3 regions of the Jeotgalibacillus malaysiensis genome follow, and region 2 is predicted to be linked to each of the others. Evidence: riboswitches for the same ligand, from Rfam matches in the RefSeq annotation. Region 2 holds a riboswitch; each other region holds the start of a gene.
What was found. Region 2 has a riboswitch for S-adenosylmethionine ahead of LG330_RS17970 (hypothetical protein). Riboswitches for the same ligand answer to the same signal wherever they lie in the genome.
Positions count from the first base shown of each region.

Region 1: linked by a shared signal. The riboswitch ahead of LG330_RS12620 (phosphoadenylyl-sulfate reductase) and the one ahead of LG330_RS17970 (hypothetical protein) in region 2 are both predicted to bind S-adenosylmethionine.
Region 3: linked by a shared signal. The riboswitch ahead of LG330_RS16745 (2,3-diketo-5-methylthiopentyl-1-phosphate enolase) and the one ahead of LG330_RS17970 (hypothetical protein) in region 2 are both predicted to bind S-adenosylmethionine.

Region 1 is NZ_CP085252.1:2,350,899-2,357,566, forward strand. It holds gene LG330_RS12600 (uroporphyrinogen-III synthase) at 1-548, opposite strand, end outside; gene LG330_RS12605 (NAD(P)-binding protein) at 545-1,156, opposite strand; gene LG330_RS12610 (sirohydrochlorin chelatase) at 1,131-1,913, opposite strand; gene cobA (uroporphyrinogen-III C-methyltransferase) at 1,915-2,682, opposite strand; gene LG330_RS12620 (phosphoadenylyl-sulfate reductase) at 2,700-3,419, opposite strand; SAM riboswitch class I at 3,497-3,585, opposite strand; gene LG330_RS12625 (DUF4317 domain-containing protein) at 4,212-5,375, shown strand; gene LG330_RS12630 (FAD-dependent oxidoreductase) at 5,418-6,668, opposite strand, start outside.
Region 2 is NZ_CP085252.1:3,460,346-3,467,013, reverse strand. It holds gene LG330_RS17980 (tRNA dihydrouridine synthase) at 1-901, opposite strand, end outside; gene LG330_RS17975 (hypothetical protein) at 1,305-1,619, shown strand; gene LG330_RS17970 (hypothetical protein) at 1,804-2,145, opposite strand; SAM riboswitch class I at 2,234-2,338, opposite strand; gene LG330_RS17965 (class I SAM-dependent methyltransferase) at 2,382-3,008, opposite strand; gene LG330_RS17960 (hypothetical protein) at 3,248-3,559, shown strand; gene LG330_RS17955 (YcxB family protein) at 3,583-3,804, shown strand; gene LG330_RS17950 (hypothetical protein) at 3,945-4,178, shown strand; gene LG330_RS17945 (histidine phosphatase family protein) at 4,200-4,757, shown strand; gene LG330_RS17940 (GNAT family N-acetyltransferase) at 4,754-5,233, shown strand; gene LG330_RS17935 (diguanylate cyclase) at 5,359-6,668, shown strand, end outside.
Region 3 is NZ_CP085252.1:3,219,310-3,225,977, forward strand. It holds gene LG330_RS16725 (sugar ABC transporter substrate-binding protein) at 1-736, opposite strand, end outside; gene mtnA (S-methyl-5-thioribose-1-phosphate isomerase) at 971-2,020, opposite strand; gene mtnK (S-methyl-5-thioribose kinase) at 2,017-3,231, opposite strand; gene LG330_RS16740 (sulfite oxidase-like oxidoreductase) at 3,247-3,909, opposite strand; SAM riboswitch class I at 3,984-4,103, opposite strand; SAM riboswitch class I at 4,706-4,818, shown strand; gene LG330_RS16745 (2,3-diketo-5-methylthiopentyl-1-phosphate enolase) at 4,896-6,113, shown strand; gene LG330_RS16750 (2-hydroxy-3-keto-5-methylthiopentenyl-1-phosphate phosphatase) at 6,118-6,668, shown strand, end outside.

The DNA.
Region 1 (6,668 bases), 1.1 Mb from region 2:
GTTACTCTTTCGACTAACGTTTTCCTGACATCTTTTGAAGGTCGTTTGTATTCATAAGGACGGGAAAGGTACACGTAGGAAAAAAACTTCCCGAATGATTCTTTCCATGAGGCATCATCAACACTGTATGCCTGTAGAAAGGCTCTTCCCTGTTCTTTTTCAAGCTTTTCCACCAGCCCTTTCATCGTCCCATCTTCAGAGACGACTTCAGCTGTAAGTTCATGTTCAATGAGCCACCGGAGCGCCTTTTTACCTCGGATCGCGAGCTTCGCATTCTGCAATTTTGCAAGGAAGGCATCAAGTATCCCTTCTTGCTGTGCTGCATTTTCGAGAGTTCGCACACCGATTCCTGTCGTTAGAATGATCCATTCGAAATCTTCTTCCAACAAAATGTGCACGTCTCTGATACTTCGCTTTTCATGCAGCTGCTGTTCTCCCTGGATGGGCGTATATACAGGAGTGCCACCAAAATTTTTAATGAGAGCTCCCAATTCTTTGCTACGCCTGTCAGCCGCTATTGCTATTCTTTTTCCATTCAAACTGTTCACTCGATCCCCTCCAACCTTGCGACCATAAGAGCCTGCTCTTTTTCCTCTCCACAGTCTTCATCGAGCAGTTTGTTGATTGCTTCTTTCTTCTTTTCCTCTGACAGACCGGATGTTTTAATTTTCGTTCGGCAAACATGCAAAAAGTCGAGGTAAGCCGCATAATCTTCGTCATACTCTTCTTCGAGACGGTTCTTGATACGCGCAGCAAGAGCCGGACTCGCCCCGCCGGTAGATACGGCAATGGACAGTCGGCCGCGGGAGAAGTGAGCAGGGAAGTGTATATTCCCGGCATCTGCCTCTCCGGAAATATTTACAAGCGGCACATTCTCTCCGGCTTTCTTCACTTCTTCATCCACATGCCGGTTACCGGTAGCGGCTATTAAGAGAAAAGCCCCTTCTATATCACTTCGCTCAAACGTTCTTCGTTTCCAATGAAAACGTTCTTCTCCTGCCAGATGGCCCAGGCCCGGCGTTATTTCAGGACTCACTATCGTAATCGAAGCTTCTGCGTCCAGAAGTTTTTTCGCCCGTTTTTCAGCGACAGTACCTCCTCCGACAATGACGACCCGCTTTCCCTTCATGTTAACGGTGAGCGGCAAATGACTCATGGTCTGTATCCTCCTTCATCAAGGGAGTGTACGGTTCTTTTTCCAAAGATTCCTGAACCCGTTGCCGAAGGAGTTCGATGATGAAGTGGTGGTTATCGAGGTAATGAGCTGTGTGGACATTACAACCTTTCTCTTTCAAAATCCCCACTTCCTTTTCAATGTGCCGGATCAGTCTGCCGGTAAACCAGAGACAGGGGAGTACGATGAGACCTTCTGGATGCTTTTTAACTGCGTCCGCCAGTCCCTGTTCAAACGTCGGTTCCAGAACAGCAAGGTAGCAAACCTCTCCATGCCTGCTTCCGGTTTTCGCTACAAGGTGTTCCCTGATCGTTTCCATCACCTGTTCCGTTGCCGGATTCGTGCTTCCTCTTGCTACAAGGAGAAATGCATCCGTTGATCCTTTTTCGCTAAGCCTGTCGGAGAGTGCATCAATTAAAGCCCCCTGTACACCTAGAGGTTCTCCGTATGTAAAAGTGACATCCGGATATTTCTTCTGAAGGTTCTCCAGTTCATCCGGAATATCTGAATAATAGTGACCGGCACTGAACAGAAGCAGCGGAACAATAGCTATCCGCTTTGCACCTTCCGCTATCAGTTTCCCTGCCCCTTCTTCTATGCCTGGAGAAGCGATTTCCAAGTAGCACAGCCTGTGAAGCGCAACATCAATACCCTTGTGTGCTTCTTCCACGACCCGCTCCACTTCAGCCTTCGTCTCCTCAACCCGACTTCCGTGACTGACATATAGTACTCCCTGCATCTTATCCTGAGACCTCCATTTCTTTCGCTTCTGTGGGCTTTTCGAACCACTGGATGGTTTCCCTGCAGCGGACCACCTCTCCGACGACTATAATGGCCGGATTTTTTATGTGTTCCGCCTTTTCTACAATCGTGTCGAGTTCTCCTGTAACCGTCTCCTGCCATTCCGTCGTTCCCCAACCGACCAGCGCAATCGGCGTCGTTACCGGTTTTCCATGACGGATCAGCCTTTCACATATATCCGGCAGTTTCCTGACGCCCATGTAAATGCAGAGAGTATCCATACTTTTCACGACATGCTCCCAGTACACTTCATCCTCCATTCCGAGTTTGCTTACGCCTGAGATAAATGCAACAGAAGAACTGTGTTCTCTATGAGTTACTGGAATTCCCGCGTAAGCCGGAGCTGCAATACCTGCGGTGATGCCTGGTACGACTTCAAAAGGGATACCGCGTGCGGCCAGCACTTCCGCTTCTTCCCCGCCACGTCCAAATACGAATGGATCGCCGCCTTTCAGCCTGGTGACTGTCAGCCCCTGCGCCTGGAAATCGCAAAGCAGTGTGTTAATCTCTTCCTGGGTTAATGAATGGTGATCCGGACTCTTACCGCAGTAGACAAGACGGGTGTCGCTACCTGCTTCTTCCAGCAGATCCTGATTCACGAGCCGATCGTACAAAATCACGTCTGCCTGCCGGATCGCCTTTAATCCTTTAATAGTGATAAGGTCCGCATCTCCTGGACCTGCACCTACGATATAGACTTTACTCATTTCTCCACTCTCCTTTATCACGATTGACCACCTGTATGGAGTCCACACTCCGTTTTCTCCATCCCTTTCCATCTGCCATCACGACCACCACTTTCTGCTTTAAATGTACATGGAATGCATCCGATACTCGGATACCCTTCATCATGCAAATCATTGTAATTCAACCCATTTAGTCGGATATAAGACCAGACGTCATCCCATGTCCAGTAAATAAGGGGGCATACCTTTATCGATTGGAAACGTTCATCTTTGTTAACGAAATTCGTATTGCTTCGACTGAGCGACTGCTCCCGTCTCAGTCCAGAAACCCACGCCTCTGCTCCATCAAGAGCTTCTTCAAGAGGTTTAATTTTACGGATGAAGCAGCACTGATCAGGATTTCTTTTCCATAGAGCGGAACCGTGTTCCTCTGCTTGTTCTTCAAGTGTCAGGGCCGGCTTTTTCATTTCTATTTGAAGCGCCGGGTATCTCTGCTTCACTTTTTCGATAAGGTCATATGTCTCCTTAAAATGAATACCGGTATCGAGAAATACGATTTTTGCATCCTTTTTCACTTTTGCAATCAGATCGATGAGTACGATTCCCTCCGCTCCAAAACTGCAGGCATACGTAATAGAGTCATACTCTTTGTAAGCCCATCTGAGGACCTCAAGAGCACCTTTCGTCTGATCATCAGCGTTTAGATTACTGAACGGATCTCCAGTGAAATTATCATAGGTAACAGCTGTATTAGTCATAGTCGACTCCTTTCTACGGATATAGAAAAACCTCTCTTCCAAATAAGAAGAGGGGTTTAGAAATCATTCATCCCACTCTCTTATCTTTTCTGGAATTGGCATTGTCTCTTTGTGAGCCGCTGCCGAATCTTCGTAGGGCCAAGCCCCCCACCTCTCTTGATAAGATATAGCTTCAAAAATTTATAAAACCGATAATTCTTAGTGTTTTAGTATGTTTTAACCACGATAACATGAGTCACCTGATCATACAACCAAAAATTTGAAAAATTCTAAATTAAATAAATAGTAATAAAATCGTTTTCCAGCCTTAGACTTTTTGATGCCTTTAAAACGTGGATCTTTTATAAATTCTTCTAAAAACCGTTTAGATATTTTACAGCGTATGCTCATGGTAGCAACATTGACTATAAAAACCCCTTCACTTACAAGTTGCTGTTGGACAAAAATACTTGCACAGCAAAACCAACTATTTGAAGGAAGGTGAAGAGTTAATTTAACAAACGTACGTGTAGTTGGAGCTGGATATTAACACAATTAAGTAATATGTCAAAGAGAAAATTGAGGGAATGGCTTTTCTGCAACTCAGGTTAAAAAATCTTATCTATGCTTCTGGAATATTTACAATTCACTTAGGAACTATGTTTTTAACTGCTGTACAGAAAGTAAAAGAGTAATTATAACTAAGTTAAAGACTGTTTCAGAGGTGCAAAGATATAATGGTCCTTTAAACATTTCCAAGCGACTTATGTTAATATGATGTAGCGTAAAATATCACCCTTAGGAGTGAACAGAGTGGATAAGAAAGATGTAGCAAATATTCGCAAACAATTAAAAACAGATAATGATCTGCTCAGAATTTCAGATATCTTTAATGTGTATATTATGAAGGAATCAACAGATATTTATCATTACCAGCGACAGCCATTTGAAATGCTGGACAGTGATCAGCAGGAACTGTTTATGAATAATTTTAAAAAAGTACTGACGGGTCAAATGAATGAGAAATTATTTGAGCTAAAATTTAAGCGTGATGCTGAAAACAGCAGTCAGCTGATTTTACATAAAGGATTGCTTGGAGAAGGTGAAGACTGGCAGGAACAGATGCTTCAGATGACCGAGAAAATGATTCAGAACCCTTTTGAAAAGGATATTGTCATTACATTTATCCGTGGTGAATACATGAAGCCGACTAAAAAAAGAAGTGAAGCGTCTGAAGAAAGCAGTCGTGATACAGTCTACTCCCATCCGTTTACACTGTGTACTGTCAATAAAACTGAAGAGCCAAAAAAAGAAATTCAGTTTGATTATATCGAAAAAGAATTTAAATATAAGGTCGAAGTCGATCCGGTTATCGACCTGAAAAATCCAATGACCGGCTTTCTATTCCCGTGTATTACAAATCACGCTTCTGATGTGAATCATGTATTATACGCAGCGCCAAAAGCAAATGAACCGGATTTTCATTTTATCGAAGAGGTACTGAACGGTGAAGAAATCATGACTGCGCAGGAAGATAAAGCAGTATTTGAAGAAGTGATTAAAAGCGTCGTCGGTGACCGCCTTTCCCCTTCTACGCTTGCAAAAGTATATAGTGAAATTAACACGACAATTGAAGAGAACGAAGAGGACGAGCCGCCAAAGCTTGATTATAAGGATGTTGAACGCGTGCTGACGAACAGTGGTGAAAAAGTTGAAGGAGATAAGATAAAAGAAGCCTTCCAGCTGATCACTGATGATGAATCGTACGAATTAAAAGCCGGCAGCATTGTACCGAAATACAAAACGAAGTCGATTAAAATCCAGACCATGATCGCAAATATTTCCATCAGCCCGCAGGATCTGCAATACGTCAGACAGGTCAATTATAAAGGAAAGAGATGTATTATGATTGAGATTGAGGAAGATGCAGAGATTGACGGGTTTAAGATGCTGCCTGAAGCATTTGGAGAAGAATAATGTTAGAGAATTGAAAAATCCCGCCAGTAAAGCGGGATTTTTTTATCTTTTCTTTAAAGGTGTTACAGCAGGTCCTTCGAGTACGGCTCCGTCAAATGAGAATCTCGAACCGTGACACGGGCAGTCCCATGAGCGTTCATCCTGATTCCATGCGCATTCACAGCCCATATGCGTACATGTAATATCGACTTTATGAAGTTTACCTTCTTCATCACGATAGGCTCCGGTTTTACCGCTGTTATCCTTAATGATTCCGCCTTCCCCACTTAAGATATCATCCTCTGTTTTGCCAGGACTTTTCAGTTTTCCTTTTACAAGTTCAGCCCCGACATTGGCATTTTCGCTGACAAATGTGCCAATAGATGATGATACATCGTGATCAGCCGGATTGAAAAGATCCTGAAAACGATTATGTTTATGTGTAATTAAATCCCTGATAATATGTGCAGCTGCAGTTCCGCCTGTCATGCCCCATTTTCTAAAACCGGTCGCAATATAAATGTGGTCATGATGACCTGTCACAAGTCCGGCATAAGGGATCCCGCTCACTGTATATAAATCCTGTGAGGACCATCTGTATTTAAAGTCTGTTACACCGAATTTTGCTTTAGCGAACGATTCCAGCCGCTGATACCTGCTGCCTTCAACATCATTTTGACCTGTCTTGTGACCTTCTCCTCCGATGATCAGAAGCTTTTTACCATCTTTATAGGGAGTCGTTCTGATCGATTTTGTCGGGTTTTCCGCGCTGATATACATACCTTCTGCAAAAGTATCATCAACGATCGCCGCTGATGTATAAGAACGTTCAGGCTTGAGCCTTGAGAAATAGAGCCCTTTAAAATCAACAAAAGGAAAGTGAGTTGCTGCAATCAATTTTTTTGCTTTGATTACATACCCATCTTCTGTATTAGCTTCTACCCCATTGCTGTGTTCATCAGCATCGAGTAATCTGGTTTTTTCATAAATTTTTCCACCGAGCTTGATATATTCATTCAGCAGCGCTTTTAAATATTTAACCGGATGGAATTGAAACTGATTCGGCATTTTTAATACCGCCGCTGCTCCGATATCATAAGGCATTTCATCTGTGAATTCCCCCTCTATGCCAAGCGTCTGATAAGCTTTCCACTCCTTTTCAAGCTGTTCAGGCTGATCTATTGTGTAGATGCCTGCTTCCTGGATACTAAAATCACAGTCAATCTCATGCTCACTGATTTGCTGCTTCATCCAGTTCATTGCTTCTGTATTTGCGTCGTAATAAAGCTTCGCCTTTTCCTTTCCATGCTGAGA
Region 2 (6,668 bases):
GACGATTTCTCAGTTCACTTGCCCCGCGGAATCCACGTACATAGATCTTGAAGAATCTGCGAAGTGGTTTGAATGCACGTGGCTCAAGCTCTCTTGAATACTTATCATGCAGATCAAGCTGCAGACGAAGCAGATCAAGCAGCTCCTCGCTCGTATGCTCTTTCTTCTCCGTTTCAAACGCAAAAGGATTATGGAAAATCCCGCGCCCGATCATCACGCCGTCAATTCCGTACTTCTCAGCAAGCTCAAGGCCCATCTGACGGTCCTCGATATCACCGTTGATTGTTAGAAGCGTATGTGGTGCAATCTCATCGCGCAGCTTTTTGATCTCAGGGATCAGCTCCCAGTGCGCCGGCACACTGCTCATCTCTTTTTTCGTCCGAAGGTGGATCGACAGGTTGGCGATATCCTGTTCAAGAATATGCTTCAGCCAGTCATGCCACTCATCTACATTCGTATAGCCGAGACGTGTCTTCACGCTGACAGGCAGACCGCCTGCTTTTGCCGCCTGAATAATAGCAGCCGCAGTCTCCGGATGACGGATCAGTCCTGATCCTTTTCCGTTTGCTGCAACGTTTTGTACAGGACAGCCCATATTAATATCCACGCCGCGATAGCCCATCTCAGCCATCCCGATACTCATCTGGCGGAAATATTCAGGCTTGTCACCCCAGATATGCGCAACAATCGGCTGCTCATCCTCTGTAAAAGTGAGACGACCCTTCACGCTGTCTTTTCCGCGCGGATGGCAATAGCTTTCTGAATTCGTAAACTCCGTAAAAAACACATCAGGTCTCGCTGCTTCACTGACAACATGACGAAACACGACATCTGTCACTGCTTCCATCGGTGCAAGCACAAAAAATGGGCGCGGCAACTCATGCCAGAAATTATCTTTCATATCTATCTGAACCCTTTCTATAGAGGAAACACGTTCCCAACATATTATATAAAATCATCAATGACTAGTTTCGCTTGACTTTGGTCTTTATATACTTTAATAGGATTTGGATGAAAGTGCAAGGGGAGGAGGCTGTTTTCCAACTATCTACTGAATTGATATGTAATCATTCATCAACCTTAATCATTACACGTTCTATACGCTGGTGTATAATGGTAAAAATGTTTCGTGTGATTTAGGGACGGAGGTGAGATGGTCATGAGATGACCCTTTAACCTCCGTCCCGGCAGTACACATTCATATGAAAGCAGGAAACTCCATGAGGAAGCCATTTAAACTAACCCCAGACAATTTTAAAGAGTGTCGGGAAACAATCGGCCACATTCTCTGGATGTACCATGACATGACCAGAAGCTATGGTGGGTTCGCTCATAACATTGACTATGAACCGGTTGATTTTGAACGTTTTCTTTTTACTGAAGTGGATGCTGAGACGATGTTTTTGCATGAAAAGGAAGCGGAAGTATTAAGGCAGGGTGCGCTCGTTGCTTTAGGGTGTAACGTGGTGAACCTGCTGGATGAGGCGCAGAGACATTCAGAAGTTTACAATTTTATTATCAGTGCTCTGTCCTATCCTGAAATTGCTCAGAAAACATTTGATAAAGAAGTGCTTTTAGCAATGAAATCAGCTTTAGATGAAGAACCGGATGTGGCGTGAGAGTCTTTAGATAGGGCTCAATGCTTGAGGCACGGCTGGCAGAAGTTTATGAGAAATATGTGATGGGTTTATTATCAGATGATGCTAAATGGGAGTGAGAGCGGGATGAGGAACTGGGGTAAAAAATAAAACACTTTGGAGACGGGTGGCCCGTTAACCTCCGCCCCAAAGTGCAGACGCTAACTTAGTTACTCATAAAACCCCCGAACACCTTCTCAATATAGTCCCCAAACCCAGTCTTCACCTCAAGACCCTGTTCCTGCAGCTGCTGCCAAATTGCCCGGTCTACTGAAAAGGGAGCGTTTTGCTGAAGGGTATCCCATTCTTCAACACTCAATGCTGATGCGTAACGCTTTTCCCCAAGTAAAACTGCGATTTGGTAACCATCTGTGGTATTTACAAATAGCTCATAATCCGAATCCCACTGCTTCAATTGCTTCTCCATGGTCTTTGTGACGTGCGCGAAGTACGCATCATTCGGCATAGCCTTTGAAGCGTACCCTCTCAACATTCCTGAAGCATTCATCTTCATCTCTCCTCCAAATTTTTAAATAAGAATCAAGAGAAACGAAAAAATCCCTGCTGCAATGAATGCAACAGGGACCATGGTCCGTTCGTTATCATCCAAAGCCTGCGCTTTGCTGGTGGGAGCACCTTACCTTATGGGCAGGTTGCTGTGAAGTCACTGAGCCAGTACTCTCGTTCACTCTTGATAACCTTATTTAATTGATTATATTGTACCATTTTCAGGGTGAAATGTCTTTAAGCAGTGATCACCATCACGCCGCCACAATGCGAAAGTTCGTGAAAATCGCATTTGCAAACGCCGTCCAATGCCGCCTTTAATTCATCAGCGACAAAGTAGAACTCATCTTCATCCCAATGCTTAAGATGCGCCTTACGACAATTCTCAAGCTGATCCCTTTTACCAAAAGCAATATCACCAATCAGCAGCTGACCGCCTGTTTTTAAATGAGATAACAGCTCACGGATAAACGTGACCTTTTCTTCATCATTCAGGTGGTGCAGTGTATACGTACTCACAATAAAATCGTATTTTTTCTCCTGAAGTGCAGGTGGCAGACCATTTGAGATATCCCACTCAATCAGGTTGGCCTCAGGCATCTTTTTCTTCGCAATCGAAATCATTTCAGATGAAAAGTCGATCCCGTCGATCAGATGTCCATTCTCATACAGCTTATTCGTCAACACGCCTGTCCCAAAACCGATATCAAGGACCTCAGCGTTTTCTTGGTTCATCACAGTGTTAAAAATCGTATTCAGAATTTCTTTGTAGCCGGCAAAAGGGTACAGATTACTTTCTTCACTCACCTTTACCGTCTGATCATAGCTATTTGCCCATAAATTAAATCCAGTGTTATTTAACAAGAATGCTCCTCCTATATGTTTCAATATGTCGGGCATTCAAAAAGCTGCCCGTATTAGCGTCCGTTAACCTCTGTCATATTAACGTTTTTCATATGTAACCACACCTTCCAATTATTTGTATTGATTGTACCATATGTAAAAGAACATATTCTAAGTTTCACAACATACCCCTGTCACAGCACTGCACACCTATGTTACGGTGACACTGACACAACGAAGAAAGGTGATTCAACAAACGAATGATGAAATTTCAGGCAAATTATACGACTCAGGACTATATAGATATGCAGATCAAGCGGCTTGCACTTACTGATGAGCTGAACAGCTATAAAAAAAGAGCCACGCTGATCATGCTGCTGACGGTCCTTATCCTCTCTCTTACTCTTAACTTATTCAGCTCTTTTCCAGGTGCAATTGTCGGGATTCTGCTGATTATTCTTACCGGTGTCTTCGTGCCGCCAGCGCTTGAAAAAACAACGATTAAAAGTGTCAGGAAACAGTTTGAGGGAAAAATATGGACAATGCTGTTGGCCCTGTCGAATTTGAACTAGACGCAGAAGGAGTCATTCGAAAGATGCAATACTCAACGATTGCATTTGACTGGGATGGTATCATCCGGATCGGTGAGGACCAGAGAAATTACTACCTCTTTATGTCTAGAGCACAGATCTTATTCCTTCCCAAACATCCTGACGGCTTATCAGAAACTGATCAGCTGCGATTTGAAAATCTGATTGGCCGGGTGAGGAAACGGATCAGAGAAGAGTATCGGGCTAGTAGTGAAGCGGCTAAATAACATACATGATCAAACGTCTGGAACATTGTAACCAGGCGTTTTTGTATACCATAATATAGAAAAATAAATATACATTTATACCCTATCGTGTCAGAATAATAATAAATGACTGATTGCGATATTTCAGGTGGAGGGTAACTATGAAAAAGTTGATCAACATAACAGAAACTATCTTTCTGGGGCTTTTTATCTTCACAACAATTCCAAGCCTGATCTTCAATGAAATTACGTGGCTATCATTGATTGCAATGATCTCGCTTGCTGGATGGATCACCATGTCAGGATTCAGATTGATTGAAAAAGGTCAAAAAAATGGCGGCAAAGTTATTGTTTCATTAGGTATTTTACTTTTATTTTTATCATTTTTTCAATGACGATATTGGAGTTGAATAACATTGACAACGATCTATCTGATCAGGCACGCCCACTCACACTACACACCGGATGAAATGCATCGTCCCTTGTCCGAAAAAGGAGTGAAGGACGCTGCAGCAGTGACGGGGTGCTTAACATACGAAAACATTCATGCAGTCTTATCAAGTCCTTACAAACGGGCGGTTCAAACAGTTGAAGGAATTGCTGGTTATATAGGAAGTGAGATTGAAATAGTTGAAGGGTTCAAAGAACGAACACTAACGGCTCAGCCCGCTGAAGATTTTAACAAAGCGATCACAAAAGTGTGGGAGAATCCTTCATTTTCCTGGGAAGGAGGGGAATCGAATCTGGCTGCGCAGCAAAGAGGTGTGAAGGCAATGAAGCATGTGCTGAAGGAGTATGCAGGACAGCATGTTGCGATTGGGACGCACGGGAACATCATGGTGCTGATCATGCAGTATTTCGATCCTCACTATGATTTCGCCTTCTGGAGACAACTCGCCATGCCTGATATTTATCAGCTGCGTTTTGAAGAAGATTTGTTGAAACGAGTGAAGGGAATAGGAGCATTTACATGAATATCAGCATTGAACCTTTGCAGGCATCAGATACGTTAAGTCTTCTTCAATTTGAAAAGGAAAACCGCGCATATTTCAGCAGTATGGTGCCAGATCGTGGAGATCATTATTTCAGGCCAGAGATTTTTGCGCAGCATCATCAGGCATTGCTTGATGAACAGGCGGCTGGTGATGGGTTATTCTTTTTGATCAAAGGTGAAGGGAATAATATTGTGGGCAGAATTAATGTAACAGACCTCACTTATGAAGAGCACTCAGGAAGTGTTGGGTACAGGATTGCTCAAGCTTACGCCGGAAAAGAAGTGGCTAGTAAAGCTTTGGAACTGCTGATCCATGACATGCGCAAAAGAGGATTGAAAAAACTGACTGCACAAACGACTGATCAGCATATTGCTTCGCAAAAGGTCTTGTTGAAAAATGGATTTGTCATCGACATGACTACAAGTGAGGATGTTCAATTAAATGGGCAGACCTAGCAGCTGCAATCATACATCTTACATTTATCAGGTGAATAAAAATAGTTCAAAAGCCCCCTATCTCACATCCCATATGCTAAAGTGAATTTAAAAGTCTCCTGTAAAGAAGGTGCCAGACTGTGACGATGGAATTGTCTGCTTATATTACCCTTGCCTGCACTTCCGGTGTACTGAATCTATTTTTAAGCTTTTACGTCTTTTTTAAACGTCATCAATATACAAATATCGCTTATATATTCGTGTTATACACCTTACTCATCAGTATTTACTGCTTCGGGACAGCATTCAGTCTGCTTTCGACTTCTCTTGAAGAACTGAAATTCTGGAATACGATTCTTTACATAGGGATGCCGATCTCAGCGCCGCTCGGGTTATTATTTATCATGCAGTATCTTGGAATTAATATTTTTCGTAAACGGTATCTGCTGATTCTCCTTGTGCCTGTCATCAGTCTCTTCATGGTGGCTACGAATGATTTTCACCACTTACATTACCGCGTATTTGAACTTGACCCTGAACTCGGTGCACCGTATGCACGTCAGGAAATAGGAGCATGGTACATCATTCATGGGATCGTGACGTTTGCAAGCATGTTTGTCGCCTTTTATTTGCTGCTTTCACAATGGAGAGAAACGTCACGGGAATATAAACCTCAGCTGGTCGCTCTTTTATTTGGACAGCTGCTGCCAATGGTGACAGCGTTTGTCTACCTGATCGGATTCACACCGCCCGGGATCGACCCGGTTCCAATGGTGCTATGGATCTCGTCAATGCTTTACCTTTGGGCTATCGGTTCCTCACGTCTGTTCAGAATTATGCCGATTGCTAAAAATACGATCTTTAACAATATTAATGATGGCGTACTCGTACTTGATGAATATGGCCGTCTCATTGAATATAATGCTGCAGCTGAAAAAATGTTTCCCGGCTTAAGTAAAGCAATGTTCGGCAGACATTTTGATGAAATGTGGAAAGACTTTTCAGTTGAAAATTTCCCTTTTGAAATTGAAAAGAAAGCTATTCAGAAAGATCTTCAATTTACCGGTGAAGATCATCAGCCGTACACCTATCAAATTCGTACAACGCCGCTTCTCCATGGACTTTACCATAAAGGTCAGCTGCTCATTTTTACTGACATCACTGAAGTGAAAAGACTGCAGCTGCAGCTCGAACAACAGGCTTTTTACGATGACCTTACGCAAATTTATAACAGGCGCGCCTTTTTTCAAATGTGTGATCAGTATATTGCAGAGGCGACAGAAGAGAAGCGTCCGCTGACTGTCATCCTGATGGATATTGACCATTTTAAAAAAGTGAATGATACATATGGACATGCAGTCGGTGATCAGGTATTGAAGCATGTCGTGAAATTGTGTCAGGAACAGTTGAACGCTGATCAGCTATTCGACCGTTATGGCGGTGAAGAATTCGTGCT
Region 3 (6,668 bases), 240 kb from region 2:
CAGCCTCCATCTGATTTTGTGAATCAAGTGCAGTATTATTACTCACACTTCCAAAACGCGCGACTTCTGAAACGTTCGGATAGTGCTCGAGGAAAGCTTCATAAATAACGTTACGTCTTTCAAGCGGCGTAAAGCCTCCTGCCCATACGTATACAATGTTGCCTTCTCCATCAATGTCCTGTGCCATCTGCTTCAGCGAGCCCCAGGCAAGGCTGTAATCATCCTGGCTGATTGCTGTTACGCCGTCTACAGTAATGTCATTATCAAATGTCACAACAGGAATGCCCTTTTCAAGCGCTTCTTCTACACCCTGATTCAGTGCTTCTGCACGGCCGTGGTCGATCAGGATTCCATCAACGCCCTGATTGATCGCTGTCTGAAGATGATTCGCCATTTGTGACAGATCGTTGTTTGCGTTGTAGATCTGTACTTCTCCGCCAAATTTTTCAACCTGTGCTTCAAGTCCGCTTACGTACTGTGAAGCGAATGTACCTGTTGAGAATTCCATAATGGCTGCAATTTTAAGCGGCTTGTCTACTGCTGCCGGAATGTCTGCATCGCCTGCCTGTGTGGTTTGTTCAGATGATACTTCTTCTGTTTCTTCTGCAGCTTCAGTCGATTCTTCTGCTACTGCTTCTTCCGGTGCTTCCTCTTGTTGCGAAGCAGGCTGCTGGTCTGTGCATGCTGCAAGGATGAGTGTTAGTGATAGTAAGAGTAAAATAAGTCCTTTTTTCATTTTCTGCACTCCTTTAAAAGGTTAATTTGGTAAAGCTCAAATGTATAAGTGATCTATATAAGCTGGCTGTAGATTTCCGTTTCGGGCGGACGCTTTCCGCGGGGACGGCGCTGAGCCTCCTCAGGCTACGCCTTCCGGGGTCTCAGCTGTCCGTCACATCCCGCAGGAGTCGCCGCCCTCCACTCCAATCTTCAGCTGTGGAAGTATAACAATGGATTTTAACAAACAAATAAATTAAACCGTTACTCCTTCAAATAATGCTTTTAGCTTCGTCTGATAATCTCCTCTGACGATACCTTTTTCGGTTACGATGCCCGAGATCAAACCGTGTGGTGTGACGTCGAATGCAGGGTTGAATACGTTAATGTCTTCGGGTGCGATTCGTTTGCCGGCGATATGGGTGATTTCTTCTGCGTGTCTTTCTTCAATGACGATGTCGTCTCCTGTTGCTGTCTCGAGATCAATGGTGGAGAGCGGTGCAGCGACGTAGAATGGGATACCGTGGGCTTTTGCCAAAATGGCAAGTCCGTATGTACCGATTTTATTTGCTGTGTCTCCATTGGCTGTAATTCTGTCTGCCCCGACTAAAATCGCGTCGACGTTTTTTGTTCGGAGCACGTGTGCAGCCATATTGTCTGTGATGAGCGTGACGTCAATGTCTGCCTGCTGAAGCTCCCATGCAGTCAGTCTGGCTCCCTGTAAAACAGGTCTTGTCTCAGTTGCATACACGTGAATGTCAGACCCGCGTTCTTTTGCGATATAAAACGCGCCGAGTGCTGTTCCGTATTTCGACGTTGCAATTGCGCCAGTGTTGCAGTGCGTGAGAACCGTTGCATGATCAGGAAGCAGCGAAAAGCCGTACTCCCCAATGCGCTTACACGTTTCCTCATCCTGCTGCTGAATCAGGATCGCTTCTGTTTCAAGACGCTCAATCACTTTTGCAGCAGAGTTTTCTTCTTCAGTTGATTTCAGTAATCTTTGAAGCGCCCAGGAAAGATTGACAGCAGTCGGGCGGGATGAATTGAGATAAGCTGCTTTTACAGCAAGTTCTGCTTTTAACAAACCTGGCTCAGTCAGCCCGCTGGTTTTTGCCCATAAAGCAAGGCCATAAGCAGCAGTAATACCGATTGCAGGCGCGCCTCTTACTTTTAATTGCGTAATGCTGTCCCATACATCTTCAATCGTTTTTAAAAAGATATATTCCACTTCTCCGGGAAGCTTCTGCTGATTCAACAGACGGATCGCACCGCCTTCCCAGATGACCGGTTTAATAAAGTTTGTCATTTTGCCAGCCCCTTCAGATAAGCAGTCAGGCTTTTCGGTGAACGCCATACTGTACGGTTAAAAATCAGTGATCTGCCAGTTTCAATCGCACGCTGCTGCGCCTGCAGTCTGCCCGCTTCGTCTTCAATTCCATCGATATCTTCAACGTGCGCCAGTCCGATGATTCGTCGGATCGTTTTACAGCCGGCAAATCCGAGCGTATCCTGCCAGATCTTTTCAAGCACATAATCTGCATACTGATCAGTGCGCTGTCTTTCTTCAAACCCTTTTTCAAGCAGCAGCTCGCGGTAGCGCTTTTCAAATACTGCCCACGTCTGTTCAATTGCCTCAAGCAGGTACTCACTGATTTCAGTACGCTTATTTTCATCCGCTCTTTCCTGTTGTGCGATATAGTTGAGCGTCAGGTTGGCAATGAATGCACCGATATCAAATCCTGCCGGACCATAAAATGCAAATTCAGGGTCAATCACTTTTGTAGACTCCTCCGTTACAAACACACTGCCTGTATGAAGGTCTCCGTGAAGCAATGTTTCTCCTTCAGTGAGGAATTGTTTTTTCAATTTTGCGACTTCAAAGATTAGACGATCGTCCTGCCACAGTGACTCCACTACTTCCTGAAGGCTTTCAGGGTAGGAATTCGATTCAGCATTTTGATAAGGATCTGTGAAAACGAGCTTTTCAGTAATGTCACACAGGTCAGGATTTACAAACTGGCGTGCAAGCTTTTTCTTTTCAACCGGTCCAAGTGCTTCATCAGAGGCGTTGAACAGATTTTCTGCAAGGTATGAGCCAATATGTGCTGAAATGTGGGGGTAGAAGTTCCCTTCAAGCAGTCCTTTTCTGAGAATCACATGATCTGACAGGTCCTCCATCACCGTTACTGCATAGTCATCGTCATAATCAAATACTTCCGGTACAAGCGCCGGTACATATTTTGCTGCTTCCTGCAGTGCCTGACGTTCAATGCGTGCACGGTCTAGCGAGAGCGGCCAGCTTTCACCGACAACCTTTGCATAAGGCAGCGCCTGCTTCACAACGAGTGATTTGTCAGTTTTCAGATCCTTCACAATAAACACGTAGTTCAGATTCCCGTCTCCAACTTCGTTACACGTTACCTGCTCTTTATCAGTGATGAGTCCCTTATTTTTTAAATAAACGAGGACACTCTGATCAGTAAATGGTTCATACACATGCTCACGTACATTTGTCATTAACGTTCCTCTCCTTTAATCGAATTCTTTTTTATGCCACTCATCTTTAGGAATGTCTAAGTCCTCTCCTGAAAAACGTTCTTCTCTGAATACTTCACCGTAATTATGGAATCCGTTACGCTCCCAGAACCCCGGGCGGTCTTCCTGTAAAAACTCGATTCCTCTGATCCACTTCACACTCTTCCAGAAATACAGATGCGGTACGACCAGTCTGAATGGATAACCATGCTTCGCTGTCAGCGGCTTTCCTTCAAAGGAGTGAGCGAGCAGAATGTCATCTTTTAATAGATCCTCAAGTGGTAAGTTGGCTTCATAATCATGATCTCCATAAATCATAACGTGCTTCGTGCCTTCAGGAATTTCAAAGTCTTTCAGCAGATCTCTGATTGTGACGCCTGTAAAAGCATTATCAAATCGCGACCACCTTGTGACGCAGTGAATATCTTTTACAACCGTCGTCTGCGGCAGCTGCATGAGCTCGTCATATGTGAATTTCTTTTTAGTTACACCTTCACCAAACAGCGTGAAATCCCATGTAGCAAGATTGTATTCAGGGACCTCGCCTTCATGCAGAATCGGAAATTTTTCTGTCAGCGTTTGACCTGGCGGGAGTCTGCCCTCGTGTGTATTTTTCTGTACCGGCGGCCGTGCTTTTTTCAACCGTTCTGCCTTACCCATTGTTTCACGCTCCTTTTTAAACAATAAAAAGCCCCTTTCTAAGATAGAAAGAGGCAGAATTAGACTGATTCGACCTCTTATCTCTCAGACCATTACGTCTGTTGGATGTAGCACCGTGTCCCTGCTGAATGTATACAGCGGGCCGGTTGCCGGGCTTCATAGGGCCAATTCCCTCAGCCAACTCTCGATAAGAGTGGTATATGTAGTTGGTTGTTATTGGTTATTTCGAATTCATAATTGCAAGTTTACGGAATAGAGTGACGTTTTGTCAATGAGTTTTTTAAAAATTATTTTTGAGGGCTTCTGGGAACCGCTGTTGACCTGCGTTTCAGGCGGACGCTTTCCGGACGGTGGTTGCTGAGCCTCCTCAAGCTTCGCTTTGCGGGGTCTCAGCTTCCCACTAATCGTCCCGGAGTCGCCGCCTTACACTCCGGTCAACAGCTTAGTTATCTTTAAAAAGTATATATAGTTGGTTGATCAATTATTTCTCATACTTTTTAGTTTGTAAAAAATTCTTGATATCTGCACAGCGAGTGATTGGAGCGTAAGGGGGCGACTCCTGTGGCAGGAAGGGACAGGTGAGACAGAGCATGGCGAAGCCTGCGGGCTCACCGCCCGGCCGCGGAAAGCGTCCCCCTGAAGCGGAAATCACCCGCCAAATTATATGAGACAAACACAATATTACTCATAAACTAAAAGCACAATAATATAATTTTCTGAAAAATCGGCTTGACGTTTTTGAAGATCTCTGACATAATTCGGTACATGATTTTAAAACCAACCGAATACGTATAAACTCTTATAAAGAGCAGGTGGAGGGGCGAGCCCGATGAAACCCGGCAACCTGTTTCAGCGATTTACCGCTGATTCAAGGTGCTAATTCTCACAGCGACAGCTGAAGGATAAGAGGAAGAACGTTCATTTAGATGTCCGCTTCCTCTTTGGGAGCGGATTTTTCATTTCTGTTTTTTGAAAGGATGTCTATAATGTCAAAAATTACAGCGACTTATCTTGTACATGATGCAAAAGGAAATTTAGATAAAAAGGCTGAGTCTATCGCACTTGGACTGACGGTCGGTTCATGGACGGACCTGCCGGCGGTTGATCAGGAGCAATTGAAAAAGCATAAGGGTGAGGTTGTTGCTGTCAGTGAAACGTCACCTTCAGCAGCAGCCGGCCACTTAGGTGAGCGTAAGGCTGGACTGATTAAAATCGCCTATCCGGCAGCAAATTTCAGTGCTGATATTCCGGCAATCCTGACCACAATTTTTGGAAAGCTTTCACTTGATGGTGAAGTAAAGCTTGTTGATATTGAACTTGATGAAGCACTTGAGCAGCAGTTCCCCGGTCCACAGTTCGGGATTGAATCAATCAGAAATAAGCTTGGCGTACACGATCGCCCGCTGCTGATGAGTATTTTTAAGGGCATGATCGGACGTGGAACAGATCTTTTTGAAGAACAATTGCGCGCACAGGCTGCAGGTGGCGTTGACCTTGTAAAGGATGATGAGATTTTATTTGATAATCCGCTCACACCTTTTGAGGATCGGATCCGCCGTGGTGTGAAGGTGCTGAATGAAGAATATGAGCGCACAGGTCACCGCACGTTATATGCAGTGAATCTTTCAGGAAGAACATTTGATTTAAAAGAAAAGGCACGAAAAGCAGTTTCGCTGGGCGCAAATGCACTTCTGTTTAACGTATTCGCTTACGGGCTTGATACACTGCAGAGTCTGGCTGAGGATCCGTATATCGATGTACCGATTATGGCGCATCCTGCTGTATCCGGCGCTTTTACGGCTTCACCGCTTTACGGGATTTCTAATCAGGTGCTGCTCGGTAAACTGCTTCGTCTCGCGGGTGCAGATTTCGTGCTATTCCCTTCTCCATATGGCAGTGTGGCGATGGAAAAAGCTGAGACATTTGCAATCAGAGATGCACTTACCTCTGACAGCCGCCTGAAGCGTGCATTCCCTGTGCCATCAGCAGGTATTCACCCGGGGTTAGTGCCTCAGTTGATTGAGGACTTCGGTAAAGACTCCATTATTAATGCAGGCGGCGGGATCCATGGTCATCCGGGTGGTGCGGCAGCCGGGGCTAAAGCGTTCCGTGATGCGATCGCTGAAGTGCAGGCCGGCGGCACTTTAGAAGACGCTGCTGCTAAATCAGCCGAGCTTGAAAAGGCACTTGCATTGTGGGGGTGAGCGCATGCCGAGCGTAATTTTTTGTGACTTTGATGGCACGATTACAAAATCCGACAACATTATTTCCATCATGCAGCACTTTGATCCACCGGGCTGGGAGCCGATTAAAGATCAGATTCTTTCCCAGGAAATATCGATCCGTGAAGGTGTAGGAAAAATGTTCGCAACCCTCCCTTCTTCATTAAAAGACGAGATCATTCAATACGTTGTCGAAACAGCGAAAATTCGGGAAGGATTCAGGGATTTTGTCAGCTATACAAGAAAGGAAAATGTTCCCCTGAACATCGTCAGCGGCGGCATCGACTTTTTCGTAAAGCCTATGCTAAAACCATATGACCTTGAAAATCAGCTTTACTGCAACGGTAGTGATTTTTCGGGAAATACAATTCGAATCACCTGGCCGCATCCATGCGATGAACATTGCTCAAATGACTGTGGTTGTTGTAAGCCGAGCATCATCAGAGAGCTTGTTGATGAGCATGTACAGAAAATTGTCATTGGTGATTCTGTCACAGACCTGGAGGCAGCAAAGCTTGCTGATCTTGTATTTGTCTG